DNA from 2 places in the Comamonas sp. MYb69 genome. Region 1 is predicted to be linked to the other one. Evidence: predicted binding sites of a transcription regulator. Region 1 holds the regulator's gene; the other holds the start of a gene.
The links. The regulator HrcA, encoded in region 1, represses chaperone genes, less so after heat shock. The targets are predictions, from matches to a motif close to TTAGCACTCNNNNNNNNNGAGTGCTAA.
Positions count from the first base shown of each region.

Region 2: a site for HrcA is predicted at 5,343-5,369, ahead of WH303_RS05200 (co-chaperone GroES). Genes of this name have one in related genera too.

Region 1 is NZ_JBBGZG010000006.1:191,692-205,977, forward strand. It holds gene pdxR (MocR-like pyridoxine biosynthesis transcription factor PdxR) at 1-167, shown strand, start outside; gene ygiD (4,5-DOPA dioxygenase extradiol) at 168-1,055, opposite strand; gene WH303_RS10695 (NAD(P)-dependent alcohol dehydrogenase) at 1,190-2,233, opposite strand; gene WH303_RS10700 (hypothetical protein) at 2,885-3,682, shown strand; gene WH303_RS10705 (GreA/GreB family elongation factor) at 3,679-4,161, opposite strand; gene WH303_RS10710 (hypothetical protein) at 4,163-4,366, shown strand; tRNA gene WH303_RS10715 (tRNA-Ile) at 4,388-4,464, opposite strand; gene hrcA (heat-inducible transcriptional repressor HrcA) at 4,517-5,518, opposite strand; gene WH303_RS10725 (NAD kinase) at 5,819-6,721, shown strand; gene recN (DNA repair protein RecN) at 6,718-8,376, shown strand; gene rapZ (RNase adapter RapZ) at 8,366-9,259, shown strand; gene WH303_RS10740 (DUF2789 domain-containing protein) at 9,272-9,508, opposite strand; gene mutY (A/G-specific adenine glycosylase) at 9,616-10,656, opposite strand; gene mutM (bifunctional DNA-formamidopyrimidine glycosylase/DNA-(apurinic or apyrimidinic site) lyase) at 10,724-11,536, opposite strand; gene WH303_RS10755 (tetratricopeptide repeat protein) at 11,582-13,357, shown strand; gene WH303_RS10760 (outer membrane lipoprotein LolB) at 13,354-13,860, shown strand; gene ispE (4-(cytidine 5'-diphospho)-2-C-methyl-D-erythritol kinase) at 13,883-14,286, shown strand, end outside.
Region 2 is NZ_JBBGZG010000003.1:205,670-219,955, forward strand. It holds gene WH303_RS05180 (NCS1 family nucleobase:cation symporter-1) at 1-223, shown strand, start outside; gene hydA (dihydropyrimidinase) at 269-1,735, shown strand; gene WH303_RS05190 (Zn-dependent hydrolase) at 1,752-3,008, shown strand; gene groL (chaperonin GroEL) at 3,147-4,790, opposite strand; gene WH303_RS05200 (co-chaperone GroES) at 4,959-5,249, opposite strand; gene WH303_RS05205 (TetR family transcriptional regulator C-terminal domain-containing protein) at 5,574-6,200, opposite strand; gene WH303_RS05210 (hypothetical protein) at 6,403-7,368, opposite strand; gene WH303_RS05215 (ribonucleotide-diphosphate reductase subunit beta) at 7,564-8,691, opposite strand; gene WH303_RS05220 (ribonucleoside-diphosphate reductase subunit alpha) at 8,750-11,653, opposite strand; gene ampD (1,6-anhydro-N-acetylmuramyl-L-alanine amidase AmpD) at 12,086-12,682, opposite strand; gene WH303_RS05230 (sigma-54-dependent transcriptional regulator) at 12,757-14,286, opposite strand; gene WH303_RS05235 (ATP-binding protein) at 14,283-14,286, opposite strand, start outside.

The DNA of each region.
Region 1 (14,286 bases):
AGGCGGCGGCGCAGCGCGGCGTGCGCGTCTACCCGATCAGCCCGCTGTACCTGGAGCAGGCCAGGCATGCGGAAGCCGGCGTGGTGATGGGTTATGCCTTGCTGGATCTGTCCGAGATTGAGCGGGGCGTGCAGCAGCTTGCCCAGGCGCTCAGGAGCCTGCGCTGATCAGGCATCCCACTGCAGGCAGCGCATGCTGATGGTGCCCGACTGAAAGCCCTCAAACACCTGGCGCGCCGGGCCACTGCCGTGGGCAGCGCCCAGGGCGTAGAGCAAAGGCCAGTAGTGGTCAGGTGTGGGCACGGCCATCCTGGCCGAGGCATGCAGCTGCTGGTAGGCCACCAGGGCCTCGTGGTTGCCCGCCAGCAAGGCCTGCTTGGCTGCTTCATCAAACTGCTGCGCCCAGTCGCGGGCGGCCATCAGCCCTTCGGGTGCGCCGCGCACGGTGGCGCGCAGGTTGTGCACGATATTGCCGCTGCCAATGACCAGCACGCCCTGCTCGCGCAAGGCGGCCAGTTCCTTGCCCACTGCATAGTGGTAAGGGGCAGGCTGGTTGTAGTCGATCGAGACCTGGAACACCGGCACATCGACCTGGGGGTAGAGGTGGTGCAAGACGGTCCAGGTGCCATGGTCCAGCCCCCACTGGTCCGTCAGCTGCGCCTGGCCACTGCGCACCAGCGCGGCCGCCTTGGCAGCAAGCGCCGGGTGGCCTGCGGCCGGGTACTGCATTGCATGCAGCTCGGCCGGAAAGCCGGAGAAATCATGGATGGTGGCGGGCTTGTCGTTGACCGTCACGCCGGTGCTGCCGCGCGTGAGCCAATGGGCCGACACCACCAGGATGGCGGTGGGCCGGGGCAGGCTGGCACCCCAGCGTTGCAGATGCTGGGTAAAGGGGTTGACGCTGATGGCATTCATCGGGCTGCCATGGCCGATGAACAGCACCGGCATTTTGCGCGGCGGCTGCGGGCTGCGGGCCAGGGCGTGGCCCATCGGCAAAAGAGCGGCCATCACCGCAGACAGACTGCCGGACAGGACCAGGGAGCGACGTGACAACATGGGGCGTGGAGCAAAAAACAAAGGGCCGCTGTCTGAGGCGGCCGAGGGGCACAAGTTCCGCCGCAGCCCCCAAAGAAAAATGCAGTGCTTGCCCAGGGCATGCACTGCATTTGGAGCGTCAGGCACTCAAGGCATCAGATGCTGGCGTTGTCGATCACAAAGCGGTAGGCCACATCGCCGCGCAGCATGCGCTCATAGGCCTCGTTGATGTGCTCGGCCTGGATCAGCTCGATGTCCGCCACAATGCCGTGCTCGGCGCAGAAATCGAGCATCTCCTGCGTCTCGGGGATACCGCCGATCAGCGATCCGGCCAGGCTGCGCCGCTTCATGATCAGTCCAAACACACCGGGCGATGGGTGCGGGGTAGAAGGCGCACCGACCAGGGTCATCGTGCCATCGCGCTTGAGCAGGTTGAAGAACGGGTCCAGGTCATGCGGGGCGGCCACGGTGTTCAAGATAAAGTCCAGGCTCTGGGCATGGGCGGCCATCTCATCGGCATTTCGCGAGACCACCACCTCGGCAGCACCCAGCGCCTTGGCGGCATCGCGTTTGGATTCGGAGGTGGTAAAGGCCACCACATGCGCGCCCATGGCATGCGCCAGCTTGATGCCCATATGGCCCAGGCCGCCAATGCCCACCACCCCGACCTTGTGGCCCGGCCCCACGCGCCAGTGGCGCAGTGGCGAGTAGGTGGTGATGCCGGCGCAGAGCAGCGGCGCCACGGCAGCCAGCTGGGCCGGTGGGTGGCTGACGCGCAGCACATAGCGCTGGTGCACGACGATGCTTTGCGCATAACCACCCAAGGTATGGCCCGGCGCATCGGCCGTGGGCCCGTTGTAGGTGCCCACCATGTGGTTGCAGTAGTTCTCCAGCCCCATGCCGCAGTCCACGCAGTGCTGGCAGCTGTCCACAATACAGCCCACGCCTACCAGATCCCCGGGCTTGAAATCGCTCACCTCGGAGCCAACTGCCGCCACCTCGCCGACAATCTCATGCCCGGGCACACAGGGGTAGAGCGTGCCCGCCCATTCGGAGCGCACCTGGTGGATGTCCGAGTGGCAGACGCCGCAATAGGCAATGCGGATCTGCACGTCCTGGGCGCCGGGCGTGCGGCGCTCGATGTTCAGGGCTTGCAGGGGTTGGTCACCCGCGTGGGCGCCATAGGCTTTGACGGTCATGATGAAGGTCCTATTCCGTTCGTGGAGGTCAGCGCATGGCGCAGGCTAGGCCACGCCAGCCACTGATGCACGGGGTGCAGCCGCCATGCAGAGGCATGGGCAGCCATGCCCGCATGAAGGCAGGTTCATCTTACGCCCCTTGTATGGCAGTTCTGCTGGGGGCGGGCGACGGCTTGCGAACCGCTGGCGCTGCCGCCAAACGCTGATCGCCCTTTTCATCAAATGGTTTTATGAGAATAATTCTCATTTGCGAATATCATAGGCCCCAAGGTTCAGCGATTGCCGCCGTTCCTTGTTTCATCGTGGGGCGACCTACTGGGTTTTTACTCCAGTGGTCGTTTTTGCTAGCCAGCGGTTCTCCATGTAGCCAGGCATTTTTTTCACGTTGAAGCGCTCTCGCCGTCTTTGCGACGCGCTCCGCCCAAGTCCTTCCAGCGGACCTTGCCAGGTCTGTGTTCCGGAAACAGGCATAGGCCCTCGCGGCATGGCGATCCTCTCCCCTGTCTTGTTTATTGCTCAGCTAATGCGCTGTCCAGCGCCTCCTTGTGCAGCGCTTTCCTGTTGCCCGGTGCTGCTGACGCCGTCAGGCTATACCCGATGACATAAAAAGTAGGCGAGTGCTAACATCCACTCCAATCATCTGGAGTTGGTATGAGAATATTCATTTCATGGATTACTAAGTCACTGATCGCTGTGGCTGCCGCGCTGGGCTTGCAGGCCGCGCAGGCACAGGGTCTGCTGTTCACGCCAGGCAGCATCAACTTCAGCAACACGGCGGCGGGCAGCGTATCGGCAGCGCAGAGCGTTACGGTGGAGTACCAAGGCCCCACGCCATTCATACTGAATGTCAGCAGCGTCACGCCGCCTGCAAACTCCGCCTTTACAGTCGTGGACAGCAGCTGCGCTGCAGGCCCCTATCCGCAATTCACGCCCTGTACGATCAGCTTTACGTTCACTGCGCCGGCTGCTGCGGGCCCCGTCACAGATGCCTTCCGTTTTGAAGTCGACAATCTTGGCACCCAGTCCATCACCCTGAACGGCTCCTCGGATGGCGCCACGCCCCAGTCCATCACCTTCAGCTCCACCCCGCCCAGTCCTGCCCCTGTGGGAGGCAGCTACGACATTGCAGCCACTGGCGGTGAATCGGGCGAGCCGGTGGTTTTTTCCATCGATCCCTCAGCGGCTGCGATTTGTTCGGTCACGGGCAATACGGTGAGCTTTCTCAGCGTGGGCACCTGTGTGGTCAATGCCAACCAGGCAGGCAATGGCGCCTATTTCGCCGCCCCGCAGCAGCAGCAAAGCTTTGCGGTGACAGCCGGCCCGACGGCCAACCCGGGCACACCCACCCCAGTCCCCGCACTGGGAGCCTGGGGGGCGGTGCTGCTGTCCAGCTTGGTGGCGGTGGCCATGGTGCTGGTGCAAACGCGGCGCAGGGTTCAGCCAGCTTAACGAACCCACAGCACCTCCAACTGCTGCCTGACCTGCGCCACCTCCAGCGTCACCTCATCGCCCTCCGCCTTGCCCAGCAGCGCCTGGCCCAAGGGCGCTTGGCTGCTGATGACCTGGATGGACTCAGTGCCAATGACCAGCTTCATGTTGCCCCCTTCAGGGCCGAGAAAGATCTGCTGCTGTCTCTCGTCCGCATCCAGCAGGCAAATCAGCGCGCCCAGCTGTATGCCCCTGCCGGCGCTATAGGGCTGCGGGCAAAAAATCCGCCAATGGACCAGCGCCTGTCGTATGGCCTCAGCGCGACGCGCCTGGCCCGTCGCCAGATAGGCCGCCTCCAGGCCCAAGGTGTCGTACTTGTTCTCGGCAATATTCTCCTCGTGGGTCGCGGCCTCATGCGCAGCGCTCACCGCCTGCTCGACCTGCCGCAGGTCATCGGCCAGCCGCTCCAGCACCAGCTGCTGCAGCAAGGATTTATCCACCATGAAAGAGGCCTCTGGAACAAGTTGGGGGATGATTATGAACCGGCATGGGTTGGTCATTGCCAGACTCAGGGGCTGTGGGAGCCGCTGGGCAGAGGGTGCTGCTGCAGCCCAGAATGACCGTTTTGTCATGGGTACATTCGGCAATACAGCAAACGCCGCGCGCACCAGCGCCAATAAAAAAGCCACACAGCATCAAAAATGATAGCTGTGCAGCCAATGAATCTGGTAGGGCGTGAGGGACTTGAACCCGCGACCAAAGGATTATGAGTCCTCTGCTCTAACCAACTGAGCTAACGCCCCGGCACCACCACTTGCCGGGATGCCCGGCGAGTGAAGCTTTGCATTCTAGCGTTTATTTCGGATGGCTCAGCGCGTTGGATACGAGCTTGGAGGTGATTCCAACGATCTGGATCATCTTCTCGTAGGGCATGCGTTTGGGGCCGATGACGCCCAAGGTGCCGACGACTTTGCCATTGACCTGGTAGGGGGTGCTGACGACCGACAGCTCCTCGACGGACAGCAGCTGGCTCTCGCCACCGATGTAGATTTGCACCCCTTCGGCGCGGTTGGAGTTCTCCAGCAGGTGCAGGATCTGGGTCTTTTGCTCGAACAGGTCAAAGGCCCGGCGCAGGTTGGTCATGTCGTTGCTGAAATCGCTGACGGCCAGCAGGTTGCGCTCGCCGGCAATCACCAGCTCATGCGGCGCCTCCTGGGCGTCTTCATCGACATTCACCGCCGCCAGCATCAGTGCGGCGATCTCGTCGCGCAGGCTGTCCACTTCCTTGCGCAGCAGCTGGCGCACCTGCTCCATCGCCAAACCGGCGTAATGGGCGTTGAGGTAGTTGGCCGTCTCGATCAGCTGGCTTTGGGAATAGTCCGACTCGGTAAAGATCACCCGGTTTTGCACATCGCCCTCGGGTGAGACCAGGATCAGCAGGATGCGCTTTTCCGACAGGCGCAAGAACTCGATATGGCGGAACGACGAGCTTTTGCGCGGCGCCTGCACCACGCCTACGTACTGCGACAGCTCCGACAGCACGCCAGCAGCGCTGGTGATGACCTTTTGCGGCTGCTCGGGCGCAATCTCGGCCGACACGACCTGGTCCGGGTCTACGGTCAGCATGGTGTCTACAAACAGGCGGTAGCCCTTGGCCGTGGGGATGCGGCCGGCGGAGGTGTAGGGGCTGGCAATCAGGCCCAGGCCTTCGAGGTCGGCCATCACATTGCGGATCGTGGCCGGCGAAAAGTCCAGCCCCGGCGCCTGCGTGAGCGCGCGGGAGCCCACTGGGTGGCCATCCGCTATATAGCGTTCCACCAAGGTTTTGAGCAGCAGCCGGGCGCGGTCATCGAGCATGGGCGCATTTTATCCGTGTCCTTGGCACCAGCAGGCGCGTTCGGGCCAGAACCAGGGATACCCGGAGCACGCCAGCCAGCAGCCGGACCCCAGAGATGGCTACCACGCACCCGACTTATGGCGCCCATGCAACAATGAAGCCGTAGCTGCCCCGCGTGCCTGCCTGCAGGCGCCAGCGCAGCTCCAGGCCCAGCCCCGGCCACCGGCGCGGCCCGCCTTTGCAGGGCAGGCGGCAGCCGCCACCTGGGGCTGCTCAAGAAATTCAAAAAGATTACGCCACTTTGGTGATGTAATTTGCGTATGCAGTCTCGCTTCCAACACATTGCCCTGATCGGCAAACACCATGCACCGCCCACTGCCGAGGTGCGCCAGCAGTCCTATGCGGCTTTCAGCCAGATCGCCTGCTATATCGAGGCCCAGGGCGGCACTGCATTCCTGGAGCAGGAAACCGCCGCCTTCACCGGCATGGAACACTACCCGACGCTCAGCATGCAGCAGATCGGTGAACGCTGCGACCTGGTCATTGTGCTGGGCGGTGATGGCACCATGCTGGGCGTGGGGCGCGAGCTGGCCCAGTACAACACGCCGCTGGTCGGTATCAACCAGGGGCGCCTCGGCTTTGTGACCGATGTGCCGCTGCAGACCTTCATGGGCCCGCTGTCGGCGATTCTGGCTGGCGAGTACGAAGAAGAAGTGCGCTCGATGATCCATGCCCGCGTGATGCGCGAAGGCCAATGCGTCTTCGAGGCCCTGGCCTTCAACGATGTGGTGGTGAACCGGGGCGGAACCTCGGGCATGGTCGAGCTGCGGGTCGAGGTCGATGGCCAGCTGGTGGCCAACCAGCGCGCGGACGGCTTGATCATTGCCACCCCGACCGGCTCGACGGCCTATGCGCTGTCGGTCGGCGGCCCCATCGTGCACCCGACGGTGCCCTGCTGGGTGATGGCACCGATTGCGCCGCATATGCTGTCCAACCGGCCCAGCGTGATTCCGGACACGCAGGAGATTTCGATCGAGGTGATTGGCGGGCGCGATGTGGCCGCCAATTTCGACATGCAGTCGCTCGCCTCCATCCTGCGCGGTGACAAGATTTTGGTGCGCAGCGCGCCGCACAAGGCGCGCTTTCTGCACCCCCGGGGCTGGAACTACTACGCCACCCTGCGCAAAAAGCTGGGCTGGAACGAAGGAGGCATCACGCCATGAGCCTCAGACGCATTGGCTTGCGTGATTTCGTCATCGTCGAGCAGCTGGAGGTGGATTTCCAGCCCGGCTTCACGGCGCTGACGGGCGAGACAGGTGCCGGCAAATCGATCCTGATCGATGCCTTGCAGCTGGTGCTCGGCCACCGCGCCGACACCGGCTTTGTGCGCCAGGGCGCGAGCCGCGCCGAGCTGATGGCCGAGTTCGATACGCCCGCCACGCTCGAAGGCTTTCTGGCCGACAACGACATGCCGGGTGAGGAAACCTTGCTGCTGCGCCGCGTGATCGATGCGCAGGGCAAGAGCAAGTTCTGGATCAATGGCGTGCCCGCCACCGCCACGCAGCTGCGCAGCATTGCCGGCGCGCTGGTCGATATCCATGGCCAGCATGCCTGGCAGGGGCTGACCCAGCCCGAATCGGTGCGCCAGCTGCTCGATGCCTATGCCGGTGGCGACAGCACCCCCACGCAACGCGCCTATGCGCTGTGGCGCAGTGCCGACAAGGCCTTGCAGCAAGCGCGCAGCATGGAAGAAACCCACCAGCGCGAGCGCGAACGCCTGCTCTGGCAGATCGCCGAAATCGACAAGCTCGCGCCCGGCCCGCAGGAATGGGAAGAGCTCAACACCCAGCATGGGCGCCTGTCCAATGCCCAGGCTTTGATGGACGCGGCCAACAACGCGATGGCCAGCCTGGAAGGCGAAGACGGCGGCGCGCTCACCCAGGTCAACCGCAGCCTGCATGCGCTGCAGGACCAGGCCCATGTGGAGCCGGGTTTTTCGGCGATGGCCGAATCGCTGGAGTCGTGCCTGGCCCAGCTCGAGGATGTGATACGCTCGCTCAACGGCTACCTGCGCCATGCCGAGCTGGACCCGGACAAGCTCGAACAGCTGGACCAGCGCCTGGGCAGCTGGATATCGCTGGCGCGGCGCTACAAGCGTGCGCCCGAAGACCTGCCCGCGCTGCTGCAGGGCTGGCATGCCGAGCTGCTGGCGCTCGAAGCCTCCTCCGACATGGTGCAACTCAGCAAGAACGCCCAGCAGGCACAGGAGGCCTACCAAAAAGTGGCCGCTACGCTGAGCCAGGCGCGCCAGCAGGCGGCCAAGCGCCTGTCCAAGGCCATCACCGCTGCGATGCAGGACCTGGGCATGGCCGGCGGCCGTTTTGTCGCCCAGGTCAGCCCCGCACGCGAGCCGCGCAGCGATGGCATCGACGATGTGGAACTGCTGGTCGCCGGCCACCCCGGCATCGATCCCAAGCCGATTGCCAAGGTAGCCTCGGGCGGCGAGCTCTCGCGCATCTCGCTGGCCATTGCAATATCGACCAGCCAGCTCGGCCAGGCGCCCACCCTGATTTTTGACGAGATCGATTCGGGCATTGGTGGCGCGGTGGCCGATGCGGTGGGCCGTGTGATGCGGGCGCTGGGCCGTGACCGCCAGGTGCTGGCCGTCACCCACCTGGCCCAGGTGGCTGCGCGCGGCGACCACCACCTGCTGGTGGCCAAGCAGCGCAGCAAGGGCGGCAGCACCAGCCATATCCGTACCGTGGCCGATGACGAGCGGGTCAATGAAATTGCCCGCATGCTGGGCGGCGAAAACCTCTCGGCCACCAGCCGGGCGCATGCCCAAGAGATGATTGCCGGAGGAATGAATGACCGATAAGACATCTGCCCCGCAGCCGCTGGAAGTGGTGGTCATCACCGGCATGGCCGGCTCGGGCAAGTCCGTGGCACTGCATGCGCTCGAAGACGTGGGCTACTACTGTGTGGACAACTTTCCGCCCGAGCTGATGCAGGCGCTGGTGTCGCTGGAGCACTGGCAGCACGGCAGCCGCGTGGCCATTGCAATGGATGCGCGCAGCGCCAAGGGCCTGTACCTGGTGCCCGAGCAACTCGAGCGGCTGCGCGAAGCGGGCGCGCAGGTACGGCTGATCTACATGGATGCGCAGCGCGACACGCTGATGCGCCGCTTCTCCGAAACCCGCAGGCGCCACCCGCTGACCAACGAAAAGCTGCAGGAAGGCCCGCGTGCGCTGGTGCAGATGATTGAAGAGGAGCGTGCGCTGCTGTCCGATCTGCGCGAGCAGGCCCATGTGATCGACACCAGCAATATGCGCGGCTCCCAGCTGCAGGCCTATATCAAGGAGTGGATCCAGGCACCGCAATCGAGCCTGACCTTGCTGTTCCAGTCCTTTGGTTTCAAGCATGGCATCCCCATCGACAGCGACTACATGTTCGATGTGCGCATGCTGCCCAACCCCTACTACGAGCCCGAGTTGCGGCCCCACACCGGGCTGGAAGCACCGGTTGCCAACTTCCTGGCGCAGCAGCCCAAGGTGCTGCAGATGCAGGCCGATATCATCCGTTTTCTGGACAACTGGCTGCCCGAACTGGTGAAGAACCACCGCAGCTACGCCACCGTGTCGGTGGGCTGCACCGGCGGCCAGCACCGCTCGGTCTACCTGGTCAATGCGCTGGCCCAGCACTTTCAAGGCCGCTGGACCACCTTGCAGCGCCACCGCGAGCTGGGCGCCAAAAAAAGCTGATGCCCGCGCTGCTTACTCGGCGCGCAAGGCGACGCTGAGCTGGTCAACTACCGTGGCCCAATCGGCATCGGCGCTGATGCTCTCGCGCAGGAAACGCGCTTGCGCTGGCGACCAGAATGCCGCATCTGCCAGCAGCACCTTGTCGGGCAGCGGGCGGTGCGATTCGATGAACTGGCGGATCGAGGCATCATCATCGGGCAGGCCCAGTTGCTGGAACAGCGACGAGAAGGGGTGGACAGTGGGTTCCATGGCGTACTTTCAAAACAAGAAGATGGCTGCAGTCTAAGCACCGGGCAGCGGCGCCCTTTGCAGGACAAGCCCGGTAAAGGACGCCAGTGCCGGCAGCCGAGCCCGCCTCAAAACCCGCGCTGCAGCAGGCTGCGAATCGGCGCGGGCAGTCCCAGATCGGGCCATTGCGCAGGCAGGCACCACTGGCCCGAGGGCGTGGGCACACCATCGCTGGCAACGGGTATCCGCACCGGGTGCAGATGCAGATCCTTGTGCGTGAGCACATGCAGAAAAGGCCGGGCATGCACCGCCTCCGAGGCATCACCGTGCTGTGCCGACTGCGCAAGCAGCGCCTCTTCACTGTCGTAGACCGGCAGGCAGAACAGGCCGGCCCAGATGCCGGGCGCGGGGCGCTTTTCCAGCCAGATGGCGCCATCGGGCCGCTGCCAGCACAGCAGCCACCAGCTAGCGGCGCTGCGCTTCAATTTCTTGGTCTTGACGGGATAGCGCTCGGGCTGGCCTTGGCGGTGGGCCACGCAATCGCCGTGCACCGGGCACAGCAGGCAGCTGGGCTTCTTGGCGGTGCAGATGGTGGCGCCCATGTCCATCATGCCTTGGGTGTAGCGCGGCATATTGCGCGCCAGGTCGTTGGTGGGCAGCAGATCTTCGGCCAGCGCCCAGAGCTTTTTCTCAGCGGCGCTGCTGGCCAGGTCGTCCTCAAAGCCCAGCACGCGTGTGAGCACCCGTTTGACGTTGGCGTCCAGAATGGCAGCGCGCTGCGCAAAGCAGAACGAGGCAATCGCGCCGGCAGTCGAGCGGCCAATGCCGGGCAAGGACGAGAGCTCGTCGACCGTGTGCGGAAACGCGCCGCCAAAGCGCTCCATCACCTCTTTGGCGCAGCGGTGCAGGTTGCGCGCGCGGCTGTAGTAGCCCAGGCCGCTCCACAGCGCCATCACCTCTTCATCGCTGGCCGCTGCCAGGTCGGCCACCGTGGGGCAGCGCTGCAAAAAGCGCTCGTAGTAGCCCAGCACGGTGCTGACCTGGGTTTGCTGCAGCATGATCTCGGACAGCCAGACGCGGTAGGCATCCTGGGTGTTCTGCCACGGCAGATGGTGTCTTCCGTGGACTGTCTGCCAGGCCACGATCTGTTCAGAAAATCGACTCACAATCGCTGTTCTCGGGGGGAGTAGTTATCGGTGGGCCTGGCCGCTCTGGGGCGGCCTGCCAGGCCCGCGTTTATTTCTGGCAGCGCTTGCAGTAATAGGTGCTGCGCTGCCCTTGCTTGATGAGCTGCACCGGCTGGCCGCATTGCGGGCAGGGCTCTCCGGCCCGGCCATAGACGCTGGCCTGCGCCTGGAAGGCACCGGCATAGCCATTGACCTGGACAAAATCGCGCAAGGTGCTGCCGCCCAGCGCAATCGAGCGGGTCAGCACCTCCACAATCGCGGCATGCAGGCGTTTCGCCTGGGGCCGCGTGGTCTGGTTGGCCGGTTTGGTCGGCGAGATGCCGGCCAGGAACAGCACCTCGCTGGCGTAGATATTGCCCACACCCACGACCACCTGGCCGCCCAGCAGCAGCTGCTTGATCGGCGTGCGCGATTTTTGCAGCCCGGCCCAGAGGTGCTCCACGCTGAAGCCGGCACCCAGGGGCTCCACGCCCAGGTTGGCCAACAGCTTGGCGGCCATGCCGGAATCGGCATCGGGCGACCAGACCACCGCACCAAAACGGCGCGGGTCATGCAGGCGCAGCAGATGCTGGTCGGTGAACAGGTCGAAATGGTCATGCGGGCCGGCGGGCGCATCCCTGGGGCTGACCTGCAGGCTGCCGGACATGCCCAGGTGGATCAGCACCACGCCCTGGTCCAGCACGAGCACGATGTATTTGCCCCGGCGCTGCACCTCGGTGATGGTGCGCCCGGCCAGCGCGGCGGTGTCGATGCCCAGCGGCCAGCGCAAAGGCTTGCCCATGCGCACGGCGGCAATGCGCGCGCCTTGCAGCGGCGCAACCAATCCCCGCCGCGTGACTTCCACTTCTGGTAACTCTGGCACTTTCTTCCTTCTGCAAGGCCCTTGGGCATCGTTTATTATGGGCCGATGACGCAAAAACTTCGTTTACTGGCTTATTTTCTGGCCTCCGGCCTGATGGCACCCGCGTTTGCAGCGCCTGCCCAAGCACCGCAGCATGGCGCTGCCCAGCGGCAACTGGCCTTGGCGGCGGCCGAGCGCGCCGATGATGCCAGAGTCGAGCTGGATGCGGAGCTTTTTTACGAGCTGCTTTTGGGCGAAATGTATGCCTACCGCGGTGATGCGGCCACCAGCGTGGAGTTGCTGCTCGATGCCGCCCGCCGCTCGGGTGACGAAAAGGTCTACCAGCGCAGCGCGCAGCTGGCGCTGCTGTCGCGCTCTGCCAGCCGTGCCACCGAGGTGGCCCAGGCCTGGAAAAGCGCCTTTCCGCAATCGCGCGCAGCCAGCCGCTACATGCTGCAGGTGATGCTCTCGACCAACCATGGCGAGGAAACCGGCCCTCTGCTCAAGCAAGAGATCGCGCTGGCCAAGCCCGATGAAAAGCTCGACTGGATCCGCGCCATCCCCAGCATCTACCGGCGCCTGAGCGACCAGGTGCTGGCCGCCCGCATTGTGCGCGAGGCGCTGACCCCCGAGCTGGAAAATCCCGCCACCGGCCCCGAATCCTGGGCCGCCATTGGCCGCATGGAGCTGGCCGCCGACCAGAAGACCGAGGCGCTCGCGTCCGCCCGCCGGTCGCTGCAACTCAACCCCGACAACGAAAGTGCAGCCAAGCTGGCTGCGGACCTGGTCAACGCCGGCGTGCCCGGGGCGGAGGCGCTGGTGGTGGACTTTTTGGACAAGTCCAAGAGCGGTGAAGCCCACCTGGCCTATGCGCGCAGCCTGATGAACGCTGAGCGCTTTGCCGAGGCCAAAACCCAGCTGGAAAACGCCACGCGCCTGAGCCCCGAATCTGCCGACGCCTGGATGCTAAAGGCCGCGCTGGAAGCCCAGCTCAAGCAGTACACCGAGGCCGATGTCTCCCTGCTCAAGCTCGATACCCTGATCGACAAATTCCCCTCGGCCGTGCTGCAGCGCGAAGTGCGCATCCAAAGCCTGATGCTGCGCGAGCAGATGGCCGAGGCCCAGCAGAAATGGGCCGAAGCCGACCGCTGGGCCGATGAGATCGCCAAGGCTGGCAACACCGCGCTGGCCACCTTGCGCAAGGCCTCCATCCAGATGCAGCAAGGCAACTACGATGCTGCCGCGGTCTTGCTGGATCAGTTGCCCGAAGGCAACGCCGGCGAGGCGCGCGCCAAGCTGGCCGCGCAGGTGCAGCTGCAAAAGACCGCCAAGAACTATGCCAAGGCGCTGGAGCTGCAAGGGCGCCTGGTCGCGCTGCAGCCGCAAGACCCGGATGCGCTGTACGAGCAGGCCATGCTGGCCGAGCGCATGAACAACATGGAACTGGCCGAGACCCAGCTGCGCCGGCTGATCGAGCTGCAGCCCGATTTTCACCATGCCTATAACGCGCTGGGCTACTCGCTGGCCGATCGCGGCCTCAAGCTCGATGAGGCCAAGAGCCTGATCGAAAAGGCGCTGAGCATGTCGCCCGGTGACCCCTTCATCACCGACAGCCTCGGCTGGGTCGAGTTCAAGCTGGGCAACCTCGAGCGCGCCGCCGAGCTGCTGGAGCAGGCCTACACCAAGCAGCCCGATGCCGAGATTGGCGCCCACCTGGCCGAAGTCTGGTGGAAACAGGGCAAGACACGGCCTGCCGAAGAGCTGCTGCGCACGGTTCTGAAGACCGCGCCCAACAACGACATGGTCAAGAAGACCTTCGAGCGCCTGGGAATCAAGCCATGATGCTGCAGCGCAGGCAGCTCTGCCTGGCTGCCATCGGCACCGGCTTGCTCCCCCTCCTCTCGGCCTGCAGCACGGCAGCGCGCCAGCTGGAGGCCGCACCCGGCAAGACCTACTGGTCGGGCCGCATGTCGGTGCAGGTGCTGGACAGCCCCCCGCAAACCACCAGCGGCAGCTTTGAGCTGTCGGGCAGCCCCGACTCGGGCGAGCTGGTACTGCTCAACCCGCTGGGCAATATCGTGGCGCGCGTGCAATGGTCACCCGGCCAGGCGAGCGCGCAGCAAGGCACGCAAACCCGCCAGGCCAGCTCGCTCGATGGGTTGACGCAGACCTTGCTGGGCACCAGCTTGCCGATTGCTGCGCTGTTTGACTGGCTGCAGGGCAAGCCCACGGAGGCGGCCGGCTGGCAGGCCGATCTGGAGGCGCGCAGCGAAGGCAAGATTCTGGCCCGCCGTCTCGATCCCCTGCCTGAAGCCAGCCTGCGCATCGTGCTCGATGCGCCATGATTTTTTTGTGAGACCCTGATCCATGCGTACGCTGTACGACGTTCCCGCGCCTGCCAAGCTCAACCTCTTCCTGCACATCACCGGCAGACGCGCCGATGGCTACCATCTGCTGCAGTCGGTCTTCATGCTCATCGACTGGGCCGACACGCTGCACTTTGAGCTGCGCAGCGGCGGCCAGATCAGCCGCGAAGACCTGAACACCCCGCTGCCCGCCGATGACCTGATCACCCGCGCCGCGCGGGCCTTGCAGCAGGCCACCGGCTGCAAGCAGGGCGTGCACATCGGCGTGCATAAAAACCTGCCGGCCCAGGCGGGCATGGGCGGCGGTTCCTCCGATGCAGCTAGCACCTTGCTGGCCCTGAACCAGCTCTGGGATTTGAAGCTCTCGCGCAGCGAACTGCAGCGCATCGGCTTGACGCTGGGCGC
Region 2 (14,286 bases), on a different contig from region 1:
CTGGAACTGGGTGGCCGTGGCCGCATTTGCCTGCGGCGTGGCGCCCAATATTCCGGGCTTTCTCAATGCCGCGTTTCCTGCCAGCTTCCCCGATGTGGGAGCGATCTTCAAGGACCTGTATGCCTATGCCTGGTTTATCGGCCTGTTCATTGCCGGTGTGGTCTACCGCATCGGCATGGCCAGCCATGTGGCGGCGTCGCAGGCCATGCTGCGGCGCGCTTGAGCGTAGCAGCCGCCGTTTTTGTGATTTGAACCAAGGAGAGACATGATGAGCACAGCCAGCCACCCCCTTCTGATCCGTGGTGGTACCGTCGTGAATGCGGACCGTGAAGAGCGCGCCGATGTGCTGCTGGTGGACGGCAAGATGGTGGCGGTCGGTGAGGGGGCTGCGGCCCAGGCGCCGGCCGGCACCGAAACGCTGGATGCCAGCGGCCAGTATGTGATGCCCGGCGGTATCGATCCGCACACCCATATGCAGCTGCCCTTCATGGGCACGGTCACCGCTGACGACTTCTTCACTGGCACCGCCGCGGGCCTCGCCGGTGGCACCACCAGCATCATCGACTTTGTGATTCCCGCGCCGCAGGAGCCGCTGATGGACGCCTACCGCAAGTGGCGCGGCTGGGCCGAGAAGTCGGCGGCCGACTACTCCTTCCATGTGGCGGTGACCTGGTGGAGTGAGCAGGTGCGCGAGGACATGGGCCGGCTGGTGCGCGACGAAGGCATCAACAGCTTCAAGCACTTCATGGCCTACAAGAACGCCATCATGTGCGACGACGAAACGCTGGTCAACAGCTTCCGGCGCGCGCTGGAGCTGGGCGCCATGCCCACCGTGCATGCCGAGAACGGCGAACTGGTCTACCTGCTGCAGCAGGAGGTGGCGCGCATGGGCATCACCGGCCCGGAAGGCCATCCGCTGTCGCGCCCGCCGATGGTGGAGGCCGAGGCCGCCAACCGGGCGATTGCGATTGCCGATGTGCTGGGCGTGCCCATCTATGTGGTGCATGTGAGCTGCATCGAGGCGGCCGACGCCATTGCCCGTGCCCGGGCGCGCGGCCAGCGCGTCTACGGCGAGGTGCTGGCCGGCCATTTGACGATTGACGACAGCGTCTACCGCCATCCTGATTACGCGACGGCCGCCGCCTATGTGATGAGCCCGCCGTTCCGCCCCAAGGAGCACCAGGAGGCGCTGTGGCGTGGCCTGCAGGCCGGGCACCTGCACACCACGGCGACGGACCACTGCACCTTCTGCGCCGAGCAAAAGGCTGTGGGCAAGGACAATTTTGCCAAGACGCCCAATGGCACCGGCGGCGTTGAAGAGCGCATGGCCGTGGTCTGGGATGCCGGGGTGAACACCGGGCGCCTGACGCCCAGCGAGTTTGTCGCGATCACCTCGGCCAACACGGCCAAGCTCTTCAATGTCTATCCGCGCAAGGGCTTTGTCGGCGTGGGCGCCGATGCCGATGTGGTGCTTTGGGATCCGAAGGCGACCAAGACCTTGTCGGCCAAGACCCAGCACTCCAAGGGCGATTTCAACATCTTTGAAGGCCGGCAGGTGACAGGCCTGCCCAGCCACACCATCAGCCGGGGCCGCGTGGTGTATGCGAACGGCGATCTGCGCGCCGAGAAGGGCGCGGGCCAGTATTTCAAGCGGCCGGCCTTCGGCCCCAACTTCCAGGCGGTGCAAAAGCGGGCGCAAGAGACGGCGCCGACGGCCGTGGCACGCGCGCAATGAAACAAGGAGACCAAGCATGGACACGAAAGTGAAGACCGATACCAGCCAGCTGCGCATCAATGGCGACCGGCTCTGGGCATCGCTGATGGAGCTGGCCCAGATTGGCGCCACCGCCAAAGGGGGCGTGTGCCGCCTGGCCCTGACCGACCTGGACCGCCAAGGGCGCGACCTGGTGACACGCTGGGCCAAGGAGGCGGGCATGACGGTCACCATTGACAAGATCGGCAATGGCTTTATGCGCCGCCCGGGCCGCAACAACAGCCTGCCGCCGATCATGACCGGCAGCCATATCGACACCCAGCCGACGGGCGGCAAGTTTGATGGCAACTATGGTGTGCTTGCCGGTATCGAGGTGGTGCGCACGCTCAATGACCATGGCATCGAGACCGAGGCGCCCATCGAGGTCGCGTTTTGGACTAACGAGGAGGGCTCGCGCTTTGTGCCGGTGATGATGGGCTCGGGCGTGTTTGCCAAGGCCTTCAGCCTGGAGCATGCCTATGCCGCCAAGGATACCGACGGCAAAAGCGTGCAGGACGAGCTAGCGCGCATCGGCTATATCGGCCCGCAGGAGCCCGGTGACCACCCGATCGGCTACTACTTTGAAACCCATATCGAGCAAGGCCCGGTGCTGGAGGACCACGACAAGACGATTGGCGTGGTCACCGGTGTGCTGGGCATCCGCTGGTATGACTGCACCGTCACCGGCATGGAGGCGCATGCCGGCCCCACGCCGATGGCGCTGCGCAAGGATGCCCTGCAGGTCGCCACCCAGGTGATGCAGGAAGTGGTGGCCTGCGCGCACCGCCACCCGCCGCACGGGCGCGGCACGGTGGGCATGGTGCATGTGCACCCCAACAGCCGCAATGTGATTCCGGGCGAGGTGAAATTCAGCATCGACCTGCGCAATGCCACCGATGCCGACTGCGAGTCCATGGACCAGGACATCCGCGCGGTGGCCGCGCGCATCAGCGACGAGACCGGCCTGCCGATCAAGATCGACCTGGTGTCCAGCTACACCGCCCAGCCCTTCAACGCGGATTGCATCGATGCGGTGCGGCGCGGCGCGCAGATGCTGGGCTACTCGCACATGGATGCCGTCTCCGGCGCGGGCCATGATGCCGTCTATATGGCGCGCCTGGCGCCTGCGGGCATGATCTTTATCCCCTGCAAGGATGGCATCTCGCACAACGAGATTGAAGACGCCAAGCCCGAGCACATCACCGCAGGCTGCAATGTGCTGTTGCATGCGATGCTGGAGCGCGCCTGCCGCTGAGTCGGTGCGGATGAACCCGCTGAGCCAGAGACGATAAAAAAACCCGGCCACCTTGGCGGTGCCGGGTTTTTTGGTGTCTGGCACCAAGCCCGCAAGGGTACTTGCAGGCTTGATGCTGCGCTATGACAGCCGGGGCAATTACATGCCCATGCCGCCCATGCCACCCATGCCGCCCATGTCGGGCATGGCAGGAGCTGCGTCAGCCTTGGGGGCTTCAGCAATCATGCACTCGGTGGTCAGCAGCAGCGAAGCCACGGACGCAGCGTTTTGCAGCGCGGTGCGGGTCACCTTCGTTGGGTCCAGGATACCCATTTCCAGCATGTCGCCGTAGGTGTCGTTGGCCGCATTGAAGCCGAAGTTGCCCGTGCCCTTGAGCACGGCATCCACCACCACCGATGGCTCGCCACCGGCGTTGGCCACGATTTCGCGCAGAGGCGCTTCGATGGCCTTCATCACCAGCTTGATACCAGCGTCTTGCTCGGCATTGCCGGTAGCCAGGGCGCCCACGGATTGCTTGGCGCGCAGCAGAGCCACGCCACCACCGGCCACGATGCCTTCTTCCACAGCAGCGCGGGTAGCGTGCAGGGCGTCTTCCACGCGGGCCTTCTTTTCCTTCATTTCGACTTCGGTGGCAGCGCCCACCTTGATCACGGCAACACCGCCGGCCAGCTTGGCCACGCGCTCTTGCAGCTTTTCACGGTCGTAGTCGGAAGTGGCTTCTTCGATCTGAGCGCGGATTTGCTTCACGCGGGCTTCGATTTCAGCAGCTTGGCCAGCACCGTCGATGATGGTGGTGTTTTCCTTACCGATTTCGACGCGTTGGGCTTGGCCCAGGTCTTCCAGGGTCACCTTTTCCAGCGACAGGCCCACTTCTTCAGCGATCACCTTGCCGCCGGTCAGGATGGCGATGTCTTCCAGCATGGCCTTGCGGCGGTCGCCGAAGCCAGGAGCCTTCACAGCCACAACCTTCAGGATGCCACGGATGGTGTTGACCACCAGGGTAGCGAGTGCTTCGCCTTCGACGTCTTCTGCAATGATCAGCAGAGGACGGCCGGCCTTGGCCACGGCTTCCAGCGTAGGCAGCAGGTCACGGATGTTGCTGATCTTCTTGTCGAACAGCAGCACGAAGGGGTTGTCCAGAATCGCGGCTTGCTTTTCTGGGTTGTTGATGAAGTAGGGCGACAGGTAGCCACGGTCGAACTGCATGCCTTCAACGACGTCGAGTTCGTTGTCCAGCGACTTGCCTTCTTCCACGGTGATCACGCCTTCCTTGCCGACCTTGTCCATCGCGTCAGCAATGATCTTGCCCACGGATTCGTCGGAGTTGGCGGAGATCGAACCGACTTGGGCGATTTCCTTGGAGGTGGTGGTGGCCTTGGATTGCTTCTTGAGCTCTTCCACCAGGGCGGCGACAGCCTTGTCGATACCGCGCTTCAGGTCCATCGGGTTCAGGCCAGCAGCCACGTACTTGGAGCCTTCGCGCACGATGGCTTGGGCCAGCACGGTAGCGGTCGTGGTGCCGTCACCAGCGATGTCGTTGGTCTTGGAGGCCACTTCCTTCACGAGCTGGGCGCCCATGTTCTGCAGCTTGTCCTTGAGTTCCACTTCCTTGGCCACGGACACACCGTCCTTGGTCACGGTAGGGGCGCCGAACGAACGCTCGAGCACCACGTTACGGCCCTTAGGGCCCAGGGTCACCTTGACGGCGTTAGCCAGAATGTTCACGCCTTCAACCATGCGTGCACGTGCTTCACCGCCGAATACTACGTCTTTTGCTGCCATTTTTGGCTCCTAAATACTTGAAAACTTGAAATGAGAATGAATGCTCGGGAGAGAAAGCGTAGCGAGCAGGTGTCAGGCTAGGCGCATGGAGCGCAGCAACCGGAACGTACTTGGGTACGTGAGGATTGCGAGCACCGCGCAACGACGCCTGGCGCCTGCGCAGTAGCTTTATTTCTCGACGACGGCGAAGAGGTCTTCTTCTTTCATGACCAGCAGTTCATTGCCGTCCACCTTGACCGATTGGCCGGAGTACTTGCCGAACAGCACGCGGTCGCCGACCTTCACGCCCAAGGTGATGGACTCGCCCTTGTCGTTCTTCTTGCCTGGGCCAACGGCCAGCACTTCGCCTTGGTCTGGCTTTTCAGCAGCGTTGTCGGGGATGTAGATGCCCGAAGCGGTCTTGGTTTCGTTTTCCAGACGCTTAACGATCACGCGATCGTGCAGAGGACGCAGGTTCATAACAACTCCTTCAATATCAATACCAGGTTTTGATGAAAGATGGCCCGGCAGATGCCGCGCCAAATACGCAAAAATTTCTGAGAAGTGGTGGTTTTAGCACTCTACCCCTTCGAGTGCTAATAATAAGGTCATTTGATGACAGTTCAAGACTGCGGGGGCTAAAAAATCCAGGGGGCTGTGCTGTCGGATCGCGATCCCTCAGCACTGGATTTGCGCAAGCATCGATGGATGCTTGGAATGTTGCTATCAAATTTGGATATGTACAGGCAAATGCGACATGCAGCACGGGGGACAAGCGCTGCACCAGGGGCCGCAGGTCCTTGCTCAATCGGGCAGTTCGATCTTGAGCGTGGCCGACAGCATCTGCACCAGCAAGGCCTCGGCCTGGGCGAAGTCACCCGCGTCCAGTGCGGCCTTGTTCTGCAGCAGCGCAAACTGGGTTTGCTGGTCGACATAGCCTTGGGTGATGGCCCAGATGCTGAACATCAGGTGCTGGAAATTGACCGGCGCGATCCGGCCTTGCCCGGCCCAATGCGCAAACGCTGCCACATTGGCTGCCAGCAACGGTGCGATGCGCTCGCGCACCGCAGAGGCGGCAAACGGCGCGCCGGCAATCATCTCCTTGGTGAACAGCTGGCTGCCATAAGGGCGGGTGCGCGCAAACTCGAATTTCTCGCGGATGTACTGGCGGATCTGCTGGGCCGGCTCGCCGTCCTTGGACAGGCCTGTCATATGGCCCAGCCAGTCATCGATCACCGAGGCCAGCACCGCCTGGTACAGCGCCTCTTTGCTGGGGTAGTAGTACAGCAGGTTGTGGCGGCTAAAGCCTGCGTCCTGCGCGATCTGCTCCAGCGGTGCACCTTCAAAACCCAGCAATGCGAAATGCCGCTCTGCCGAGCCCAGGATCATGTCAATCTTGCGCAGACGGGCGGCACTGGGTTTGCGTGCCATCGCGGCAGTGGCTGCATGCGCGCTGGCTGGCGGTGTGGGAAGGGCATCATTCATGAGCCCGTATTGTCTGGCATTTGGGAGGCCTTGTAGCCAGACATGAAAAGCGCCGCACGACAGACAAGAAAAAAGGCAACGCATCGCGTTGCCTTGGTGACCAAGCGGTGCCTTGCGGCACCCGGGCAGGTTGCCCGGCTTGGTGGTCTTATTGTGGGCGGCTGTTGGTGGGGAAAGGCCAAGCAGCATTGGTGCTGAGCACGGTCTTGACAGGCTCTGCAGCAGCAGGCGCAGCAGCAGCAGGGGCCTTGGCAGGAGCGGCAGCCTTCTTGGCGGGAGCAGCATTCTTCGCAGGTGCTGGAGCCTTGGCAGCAGCAGGGGCCTTGGCAGGAGCGGCAGCCTTCTTGGCAGGTGCTGGAGCCTTGGCAGGAGCGGCAGCCTTCTTCGCAGGAGCAGCAGCCTTCTTGGCAGGAGCGGCAGCCTTCTTGGCAGGAGCGGCAGCCTTCTTAGCTGGAGCAGCAGCCTTCTTGGCAGGAGCGGCAGCCTTCTTCGCAGGAGCAGCAGCCTTCTTCGCAGGAGCAGCAGCCTTCTTGGCTGGAGCAGCGGCCTTCTTGGCAGGAGCTGCAGCCTTCTTAGCTGGAGCGGCCTTCTTAGCTGGAGCGCCAGCCTTCTTGGCAGGAGCAGCGGCCTTCTTAGCTGGAGCGCCAGCCTTCTTGGCAGGAGCAGCGGCCTTCTTGGCAGGAGCTGCAGCCTTCTTGGCAGGAGCTGCAGCCTTCTTGGCAGGAGCTGCAGCCTTCTTCGCAGGAGCAGCGGCCTTCTTCGCAGGAGCAGCGGCCTTCTTGGCTGGAGCGGCGGCCTTCTTAGCTGGAGCGGCAGCCTTCTTCGCAGGAGCAGCGGCCTTCTTGGCAGGAGCGGCAGCCTTCTTCACGGCAGTCTTGGCAGCTGCGGTGGATTTGGTTGCGGGCTTGGCGGCGGCCTTCTTGGCGGCTGGCTTAGCAGCGGCCTTTTTGGCGACGGCCTTGGCAGCAGGCTTTGCAGCTGCCTTGGTGGCGGCTGGCTTGGCAGCGGCCTTGGGCTTTGCAGCTGCCTTGGGGGCGGCTGCCTTGGTTGCAACTGCCTTCTTGGCAGTTGCCTTGGTGTCAGCAGTTTTCTTGCTTGCTTTGGACGTTGCCATGCTCTTCTCCTTCGGGTCAATTTAGAAAGCAGACTTCATGCCTGATTGAATTCGACACGAAGTTTTGATAGCAAACTGAATTGTGCATCAGCTGCTAGCAACTGGCATAGTGCAAACCTCAATAAAGACGCCAAATTTCACAGTTTTCTCTCAGGAAAACCACATTCTGACGGGGTTTGCACATCAAGGTCGGCGTCAATCCCAGGAAAGCGCGCCACCGGACTGGTATTCGATGACCCGTGTCTCGAAGAAATTTCGCTCCTTTTTCAGGTCGATCATCTCGCTCATCCACGGGAAAGGGTTGTCCTCGTTGGGGTACAAAGCTTCAAGGCCGATCTGCGTTGCGCGGCGATTGGCGATGTAGCGCAGGTAGCCTTTGAACATCGATGCGTTCATGCCCAGCACACCTCTGGGCATCGTGTCTTCGGCATATTGATATTCAAGTTCGACTGCTTGAATAAACAAGGCCTTGATCTCGTCCTTGAACGCGGCGGTCCACAACTGCGGGTTCTCCAGCTTGAGCTGGTTGATCAGGTCGATGCCGAAGTTGCAGTGCATGGACTCGTCGCGCAGGATGTACTGGTACTGCTCGGCCGCGCCGGTCATCTTGTTTTGGCGGCCCAGCGCCAGGATCTGCGTGAAGCCGACATAGAAGAAAAGGCCCTCCATCAGGCAGGCAAAAACGATCAGGCTCTTGAGCAGGGTCTGGTCGGTCTGCGCTGTGCCGGTCTGGAAGCTGGGGTCCATGATCGCCTCGATGAAGGGGATCAGGAAAGCATCCTTGTTGCGGATCGAGGGGACCTCGTTGTAGGCGTTGAAGATCTCGGCCTCATCCAGGCCCAGCGACTCCACGATGTACTGGTAGGCATGCGTGTGTATGGCTTCCTCAAAGGCCTGGCGCAGCAGAAACTGGCGGCACTCCGGCGCAGTGATATGGCGGTAGGTGCCCAACACAATATTGTTGGCGGCCAGCGAATCGGCGGTGACGAAAAAGCCCAGGTTGCGCTTGACGATGCGGCGCTCGTCTTCGGTCAGGCCATGGGGCGATTTCCACAGCGCGATGTCGCGCGTCATGTTGACCTCTTGGGGCATCCAGTGGTTGGCGCAGGTGGCCAGGTATTTCTCCCAGGCCCATTTGTATTTGAAAGGCACCAGCTGGTTGACATCGGTCTTGGCGTTGATGATGCGCTTGTCGGCGGCATTGACGCGCTTGAATGTGGCGGCTGGGGATGCGGCAGGCGATGCAGAGGGCGAGGCCGCCGTGGTGGCCGGCGCGGCTGGTGTGGCCAGCGCGTCCCTCGAATCTTCTTCAAAGCTCAGCATGGATGAATGCTCCTGGTGGTGGCCGCTGCTGCGGTCCGGTTCAGTCGGTCCGCGTGGTCTACTGGCAGGCTTCGCAGCCGGGGTCATCGATGGCGCAAAAGCGAATGTCGGTGCCGGGCGCGGCGGACTGCGATGCAGCAGCGGCGGCGTTGGCGACAGCCTGGGCGACGGGCGAGGCATGGCTGCTGGGCACGGCATTGAGCACGCGGCTTTGGATGGTGGATTTCTCGGCCTGCGTGGCGCTGGTGGTGCGCAGGTAGTAGGTGGTCTTGAGGCCGCGCACCCAGGCAAGCTTGTAGGCGTCGTCGAGCTTCTTGCCCGAGGCCCCTGCCATATAGATATTGAGGCTTTGCGCCTGGTCTATCCATTTCTGGCGCCGCGAGGCCGCTTCCACCAGCCAGACCGGATCGACTTCAAAGGCCGTGGCATACAGCGCCTTGAGTGCATGGGGCACGCGGTCGATGGGGCGCAGCGAGCCATCGAAATGCTTGAGGTCCATGACCATCACATCGTCCCACAGGCCCAGCGCTTTGAGGTCGCGCACCAGGTACTGGTTGATCACGGTGAACTCGCCCGAGAGGTTGGACTTGACCGAGAGGTTGCCAAACGAGGGCTCGATCGAGGCATCGACGCCGACGATGTTGGAGATGGTGGCGGTGGGTGCAATGGCCACGCAGTTGGAGTTGCGCATGCCGTCCTGCGCGATCTTGCGGCGCAGCGCCTCCCAGTCCAGCTGCATGCTGCGGTCGACCTGCACATAGCCGGCCTGGCCGCGCGCCTGGGCAAGCAGGTCCAGCGTGTCCAGCGGCAAAATGCCTTGGCTCCAGAGCGAGCCGGGGTAGCTGCTGTAGACACCGCGCTCGCGCGCCAGCTCGGTCGATGCCCAGTAGGCGTAGTAGCAGACCGCCTCCATCGAGGTATCGGCAAACTGCAGGGCCGCATCGCTGGCGTAGGGAATGTGCAATTGGTAGAGACTGTCCTGGAAGGCCATGATGCCCAGGCCCACCGGGCGGTGGCGCAGGTTGGAGTCGCGTGCTTTGCCCACCGCGTAGTAGTTGATGTCGATGACGTTGTCGAGCATGCGCATGGCCGTCGTGATGGTGCGCTTGAGCTTGTCATGGTCGAGCGCGAGGCCACCTTGGCCGTCGTCCTTCAAGTGGCGCGCCAGGTTGACCGAGCCCAGGTTGCAGACGGCGGTTTCCGTGTCGCTGGTGTTGAGCGTGATCTCGGTGCAGAGGTTGGACGAGTGCACGACGCCGGCATGCTGCTGGGGCGAGCGCAGGTTGCAGGCATCCTTGAAGGTGATCCAGGGGTGGCCGGTCTCGAACAGCATCGACAGCATCTTGCGCCACAGATCGACCGCGGGCACGGTCTTGCTCAGCGCCAGCTCGCCGGTCGCGGCCTTGACCTCGTAAGCGGTGTAGGCCCGCTCGAAATCCTGGCCAAAGCGGTCATGCAGATCGGGCACATCGGAGGGGGAGAACAAGGTCCACAGGCCTTTTTCCATGACCCGTTGCATGAACAGATCGGGGATCCAGTGGGCGGTGTTCATGTCATGGGTGCGGCGGCGGTCATCGCCAGTGTTCTTGCGCAGCTCCAGAAATTCCTCGATGTCCAGGTGCCAGGTCTCCAGGTAGGCGCAGACGGCGCCCTTGCGCTTGCCGCCCTGGTTGACGGCCACGGCCGTGTCGTTGACCACCTTGAGAAAGGGCACCACGCCTTGCGATTCGCCATTGGTGCCCTTGATGCGGGCGCCCATCGCACGCACGGGGGTCCAGTCATTGCCCAGGCCACCGGCAAACTTGGACAGCAAGGCGTTTTCGCGGATCGCATCGTAGATGCCGCCCAGGTCATCGGCCACCGTGGTCAGGTAGCAGGACGACAGCTGCGAGCGCAGCGTGCCGCTGTTGAACAGGGTGGGTGTGGACGACATGAAGTCGAAGGACGAGAGCAGGTCATAGAACGCGATGGCCCTTGCATTGCGGTCGTCCTCCTTCAGCGCCAGGCCCATGGCCACGCGCATGAAGAAGGCCTGGGGCAGCTCGATGCGCTGCTGGCCTACATGCAGAAAATAGCGGTCATACAGCGTCTGCAGACCCAGGTAGTCAAACTGCAGGTCGCGCTCGGGCTGGAGAGCGGCGGCAAGGCGCGGCAGGTCAAAGTCCAGCATCTCGGGGGCGAGCAGTTCATGCGCCACCCCTTGCGCGACAAAGCCGGGGAAGCTGCTGCGGTAGGCCGCGCCCATGTCGGCACTGCTGACGTCCTGGCCCATCACTTCGCGCGTGATGGTGTGCAGCAGCAGGCGCGCGGTGACAAAGCTGTAGTCCGGGTCTTTTTCGATCAAGGTGCGGGCGGCGAGGATGGAGGCCTTGAACACCTCGTCCATGTGGACGCCGTCATAGAGGTTGCGCAGGGTTTCGCTCAGGATGGGTGCGGGGTCGACATCCTGGCCCAGGCCCTGGCAGGCTGCGGCAATGCGGTCATGGAGCTTTTTGACATCGAGCAGCACCTGCTGACCCCGGTCCTGCACATGCAAGCTGGCATGGGCGGGCGTGTGCTGGGCCTGGAGCTGGGCGCGCTCCTGGTTGCGGCGCTCGCGGTACAGCACATAGGCACGTGCCACCTCATGGTTGCCGCCGCGCATCAGACCGAGCTCGACCTGGTCCTGCACATCTTCGATATGGAAGGTGCCGCCGCCCGGGCGCGAGCGCATCAGCGCACGCACCACCGTGTGGGTCAGGTTCTCGACTACTTCGCGCACGCTGGCCGATGCCGAGCCCTGGCTGCCATGCACGGCCAGAAAGGCTTTCATGATGGCGGTGGTGATCTTGGGGGGCTCGAAAGGGACGACTGCTCCGTTGCGTCGCATGATCTGGTAGTCCGGCAGTACGGTAAATCCATCCAGGGTGCGCGAGCTGGCGGCCGGTGCGGACCGTTGCTCGGAAAGCGAAGCAGCGCTCATGATGTCCTCTCTGTGGTGCGTGAAAAGCCGGAGAAACAGCGCTGGGCATACCGGTACCACTGAGCCGCCGGCTACCACCTCACACTACATGTAGTGTTTTATTAAGCGCTGGACACTACCTGTAGTGTATGGCGCATTGCAGGCTTTGTGTGTAGTGCTGATGACCATGCTGCGCAGCAAAACGGCGGCAACTGCGCATGGCGTGGTGGTTTGCGCCTGCAAACCACCGCTGTGTGTGTGTTTCTGCGCCATCTGCGTTGCAGAGCCTGCGTAAAACATAGGCATTGCATCTGAAAAAAATTTTTTCAAATGTGGAAAATTGCCGTGTTTTTTGTGGCGTACATGCCTTTCATTGCATGCGAATGAAAGGGGATGCCGGGCAGATGCAGGCGGCTTTGAACAGGTTCTTAGAGGCTTGGGCTATAGCCCGATTTAGAGGCCGAGCGATGCGGGAAACATCGATCGCGGCCAGGCCAGATCCTGCTGCAGCTGGGGCCAGAGAAAGCCGGGACCCGGGTCGTTCTTGCGGCCCGGCGCAATGTGCTCATGGCCGGCAATATAGGCGATCGCATACTGCGCGCGGATCTGCTGGCACAGCTGCACCAGGCTCTCGTACTGGGCGGGCTCGAAAGTCTCGCCCTCCAGGCCTTCGAGCTCGATGCCGATGGAGTCGTCATTGCAGCGCGGCCGGCCGCGCCAGAACGACTGGCCGGCATGCCAGGCACGCTGGTCGGCGCTGACAAACTGCCACACCAGGCCTTGGCGCGTGATGAAGAAATGCGAGGACACCTGCAGGCCCCGGATGCTCTGGAAATAGGGGTGGGCATCCCAGTCGAGCTGGTTGGTAAAGAGGCGCTGCACATCCCCCGTGCCGTAGATGCCCGGCGGCAGGCTGATCGAGTGGACGACCACCAGATCGGTGCATGCCCCCTCAGGTCGGGGGCCGAAATTGGGCGAGGGGCAGTGCGTGGCCGTGCGCAGCCAGCCGTCTTGCCAGAGCGCTGCCTGCGGCGCGCTGGTGGCGTGCATATTGGCATGAGGCGCAGCGTGGGGGTGCGCGCCAGGCGGTGTCTCGGGCAGGTCGTGGGGCATGGCGTCGGGCCCTAGGGCTGCATCCCGTCGCTGGGGTCATGGATCTGCAGCCGCTCCATGCGGTAGCGGATCTGACGCAGGCTGATGCCCAGGCGGTTGGCCGCAGCGGTGCGGTTAAAGCCAAACTCCTGCAGCGCGCGCACGAGGATGTCGCGCTCGATGCCATCGAGCCAGGCTTGCAGATCGGCGGGCAGATCCTGTGGCGGCGCAAAGCGCTGGAGGCTGCTGGGGGCCATGGCCGCAGCCTGTGGCTGGAGCGGCGCCAGCGGCGCGCTGGGCCGTACATAGGCCGGTGCCGGCTCTGCTGCCTGGCTCTGCGCGGGCGAGGGACGCGTGGCATCGGCCCGGGCCGGCTCCACATCGAGAAAAGCGCCATCGCTCAAGGCGACCGAGCGCAGCAACAGGTTTTCCAGCTCGCGCACATTGCCCGGCAGCGCGTGGCCCGCCAAGGTGTGCAGCGCCTGGGCGCTGAGCTGGGGCACCGGCTGGCCGCTCTCGCTGGCGATGCGCTCGAGCAGCGCCTGGCACAGCGCGGGCACATCTTCGCGGCGCTCGCGCAGCGGCGGGATGAAGATGTCAATGACGTTGAGCCGGTAGTACAAGTCCTGGCGAAAGCGCCCGGTCTGCACATCGGCCGCCAGATCGCGGTGGGTGGCGCTGACGATGCGCACATCGACCGCTTCTTCCTGTTGCGAGCCCAGGGGCCGCACCTTGCGCTCCTGGATCGCACGCAAGAGCTTGGCCTGCATCGACAGCGGCAGCTCGCCGATTTCATCAAGGAAGAGGGTGCCGCCATGGGCGGCCTGGAAAAAGCCTTCGCGGTCCTGGTTGGCGCCGGTGTAGGCGCCTTTGCGGGCACCAAAGAACTCCGCTTCGAGCAGGTTCTCGGGGATGGCGCCGCAGTTGACGGCCACCATCGGCCCGCTGGCCCGCTGGCTGTTGCGGTGCAAGGACTGGGCCACCAGCTCCTTGCCGGTGCCCGATTCGCCGCGCACCAGAATGGGCGCCATGCTGCCGGCCACCTTGGCAATGCGCTCGCGCACCTGCTGCATCACAAGGGACGGGCCGATCAATTCGCGCTGGGCCGGGAGGGCTGACCGCGCGGGCGTGCCCGGCTGCGGCGCCGCTTGAGACGCGGGCTGCGCCAGGGCCAGCGCAGCGGCATCCTGCAGCCCCTGGCTGGCAGAGGCCACCACCTGGCGAAACTGCTTGAGGTCCACTGGCTTGGTCAGGTAGTCAAACGCGCCTTCGCGCAGGGCCGCGACGGCATTGTCGGCCGAGCCATAGGCGGTCATGACGATGGCGCGCTCGCTGCGGCCCTGGCTGCGCAGGTCCTGCAGCAGCTCCATGCCCAGGCCATCGGGCAGGCGCATGTCGGTGATCAGGATCTCGAAGCGGCGCTGCTGCAGCTGGGCGCGGGCTTCCTGCACCGAGCCGGCCGTGTAGACCCGGTAGCCTTCGCGCAGCAAGGTCAGCTCATAAAGGGTTCTGAGGTCGGGCTCATCGTCCACGACCAGAACAGTGGTGTTTTCAAAACTCAT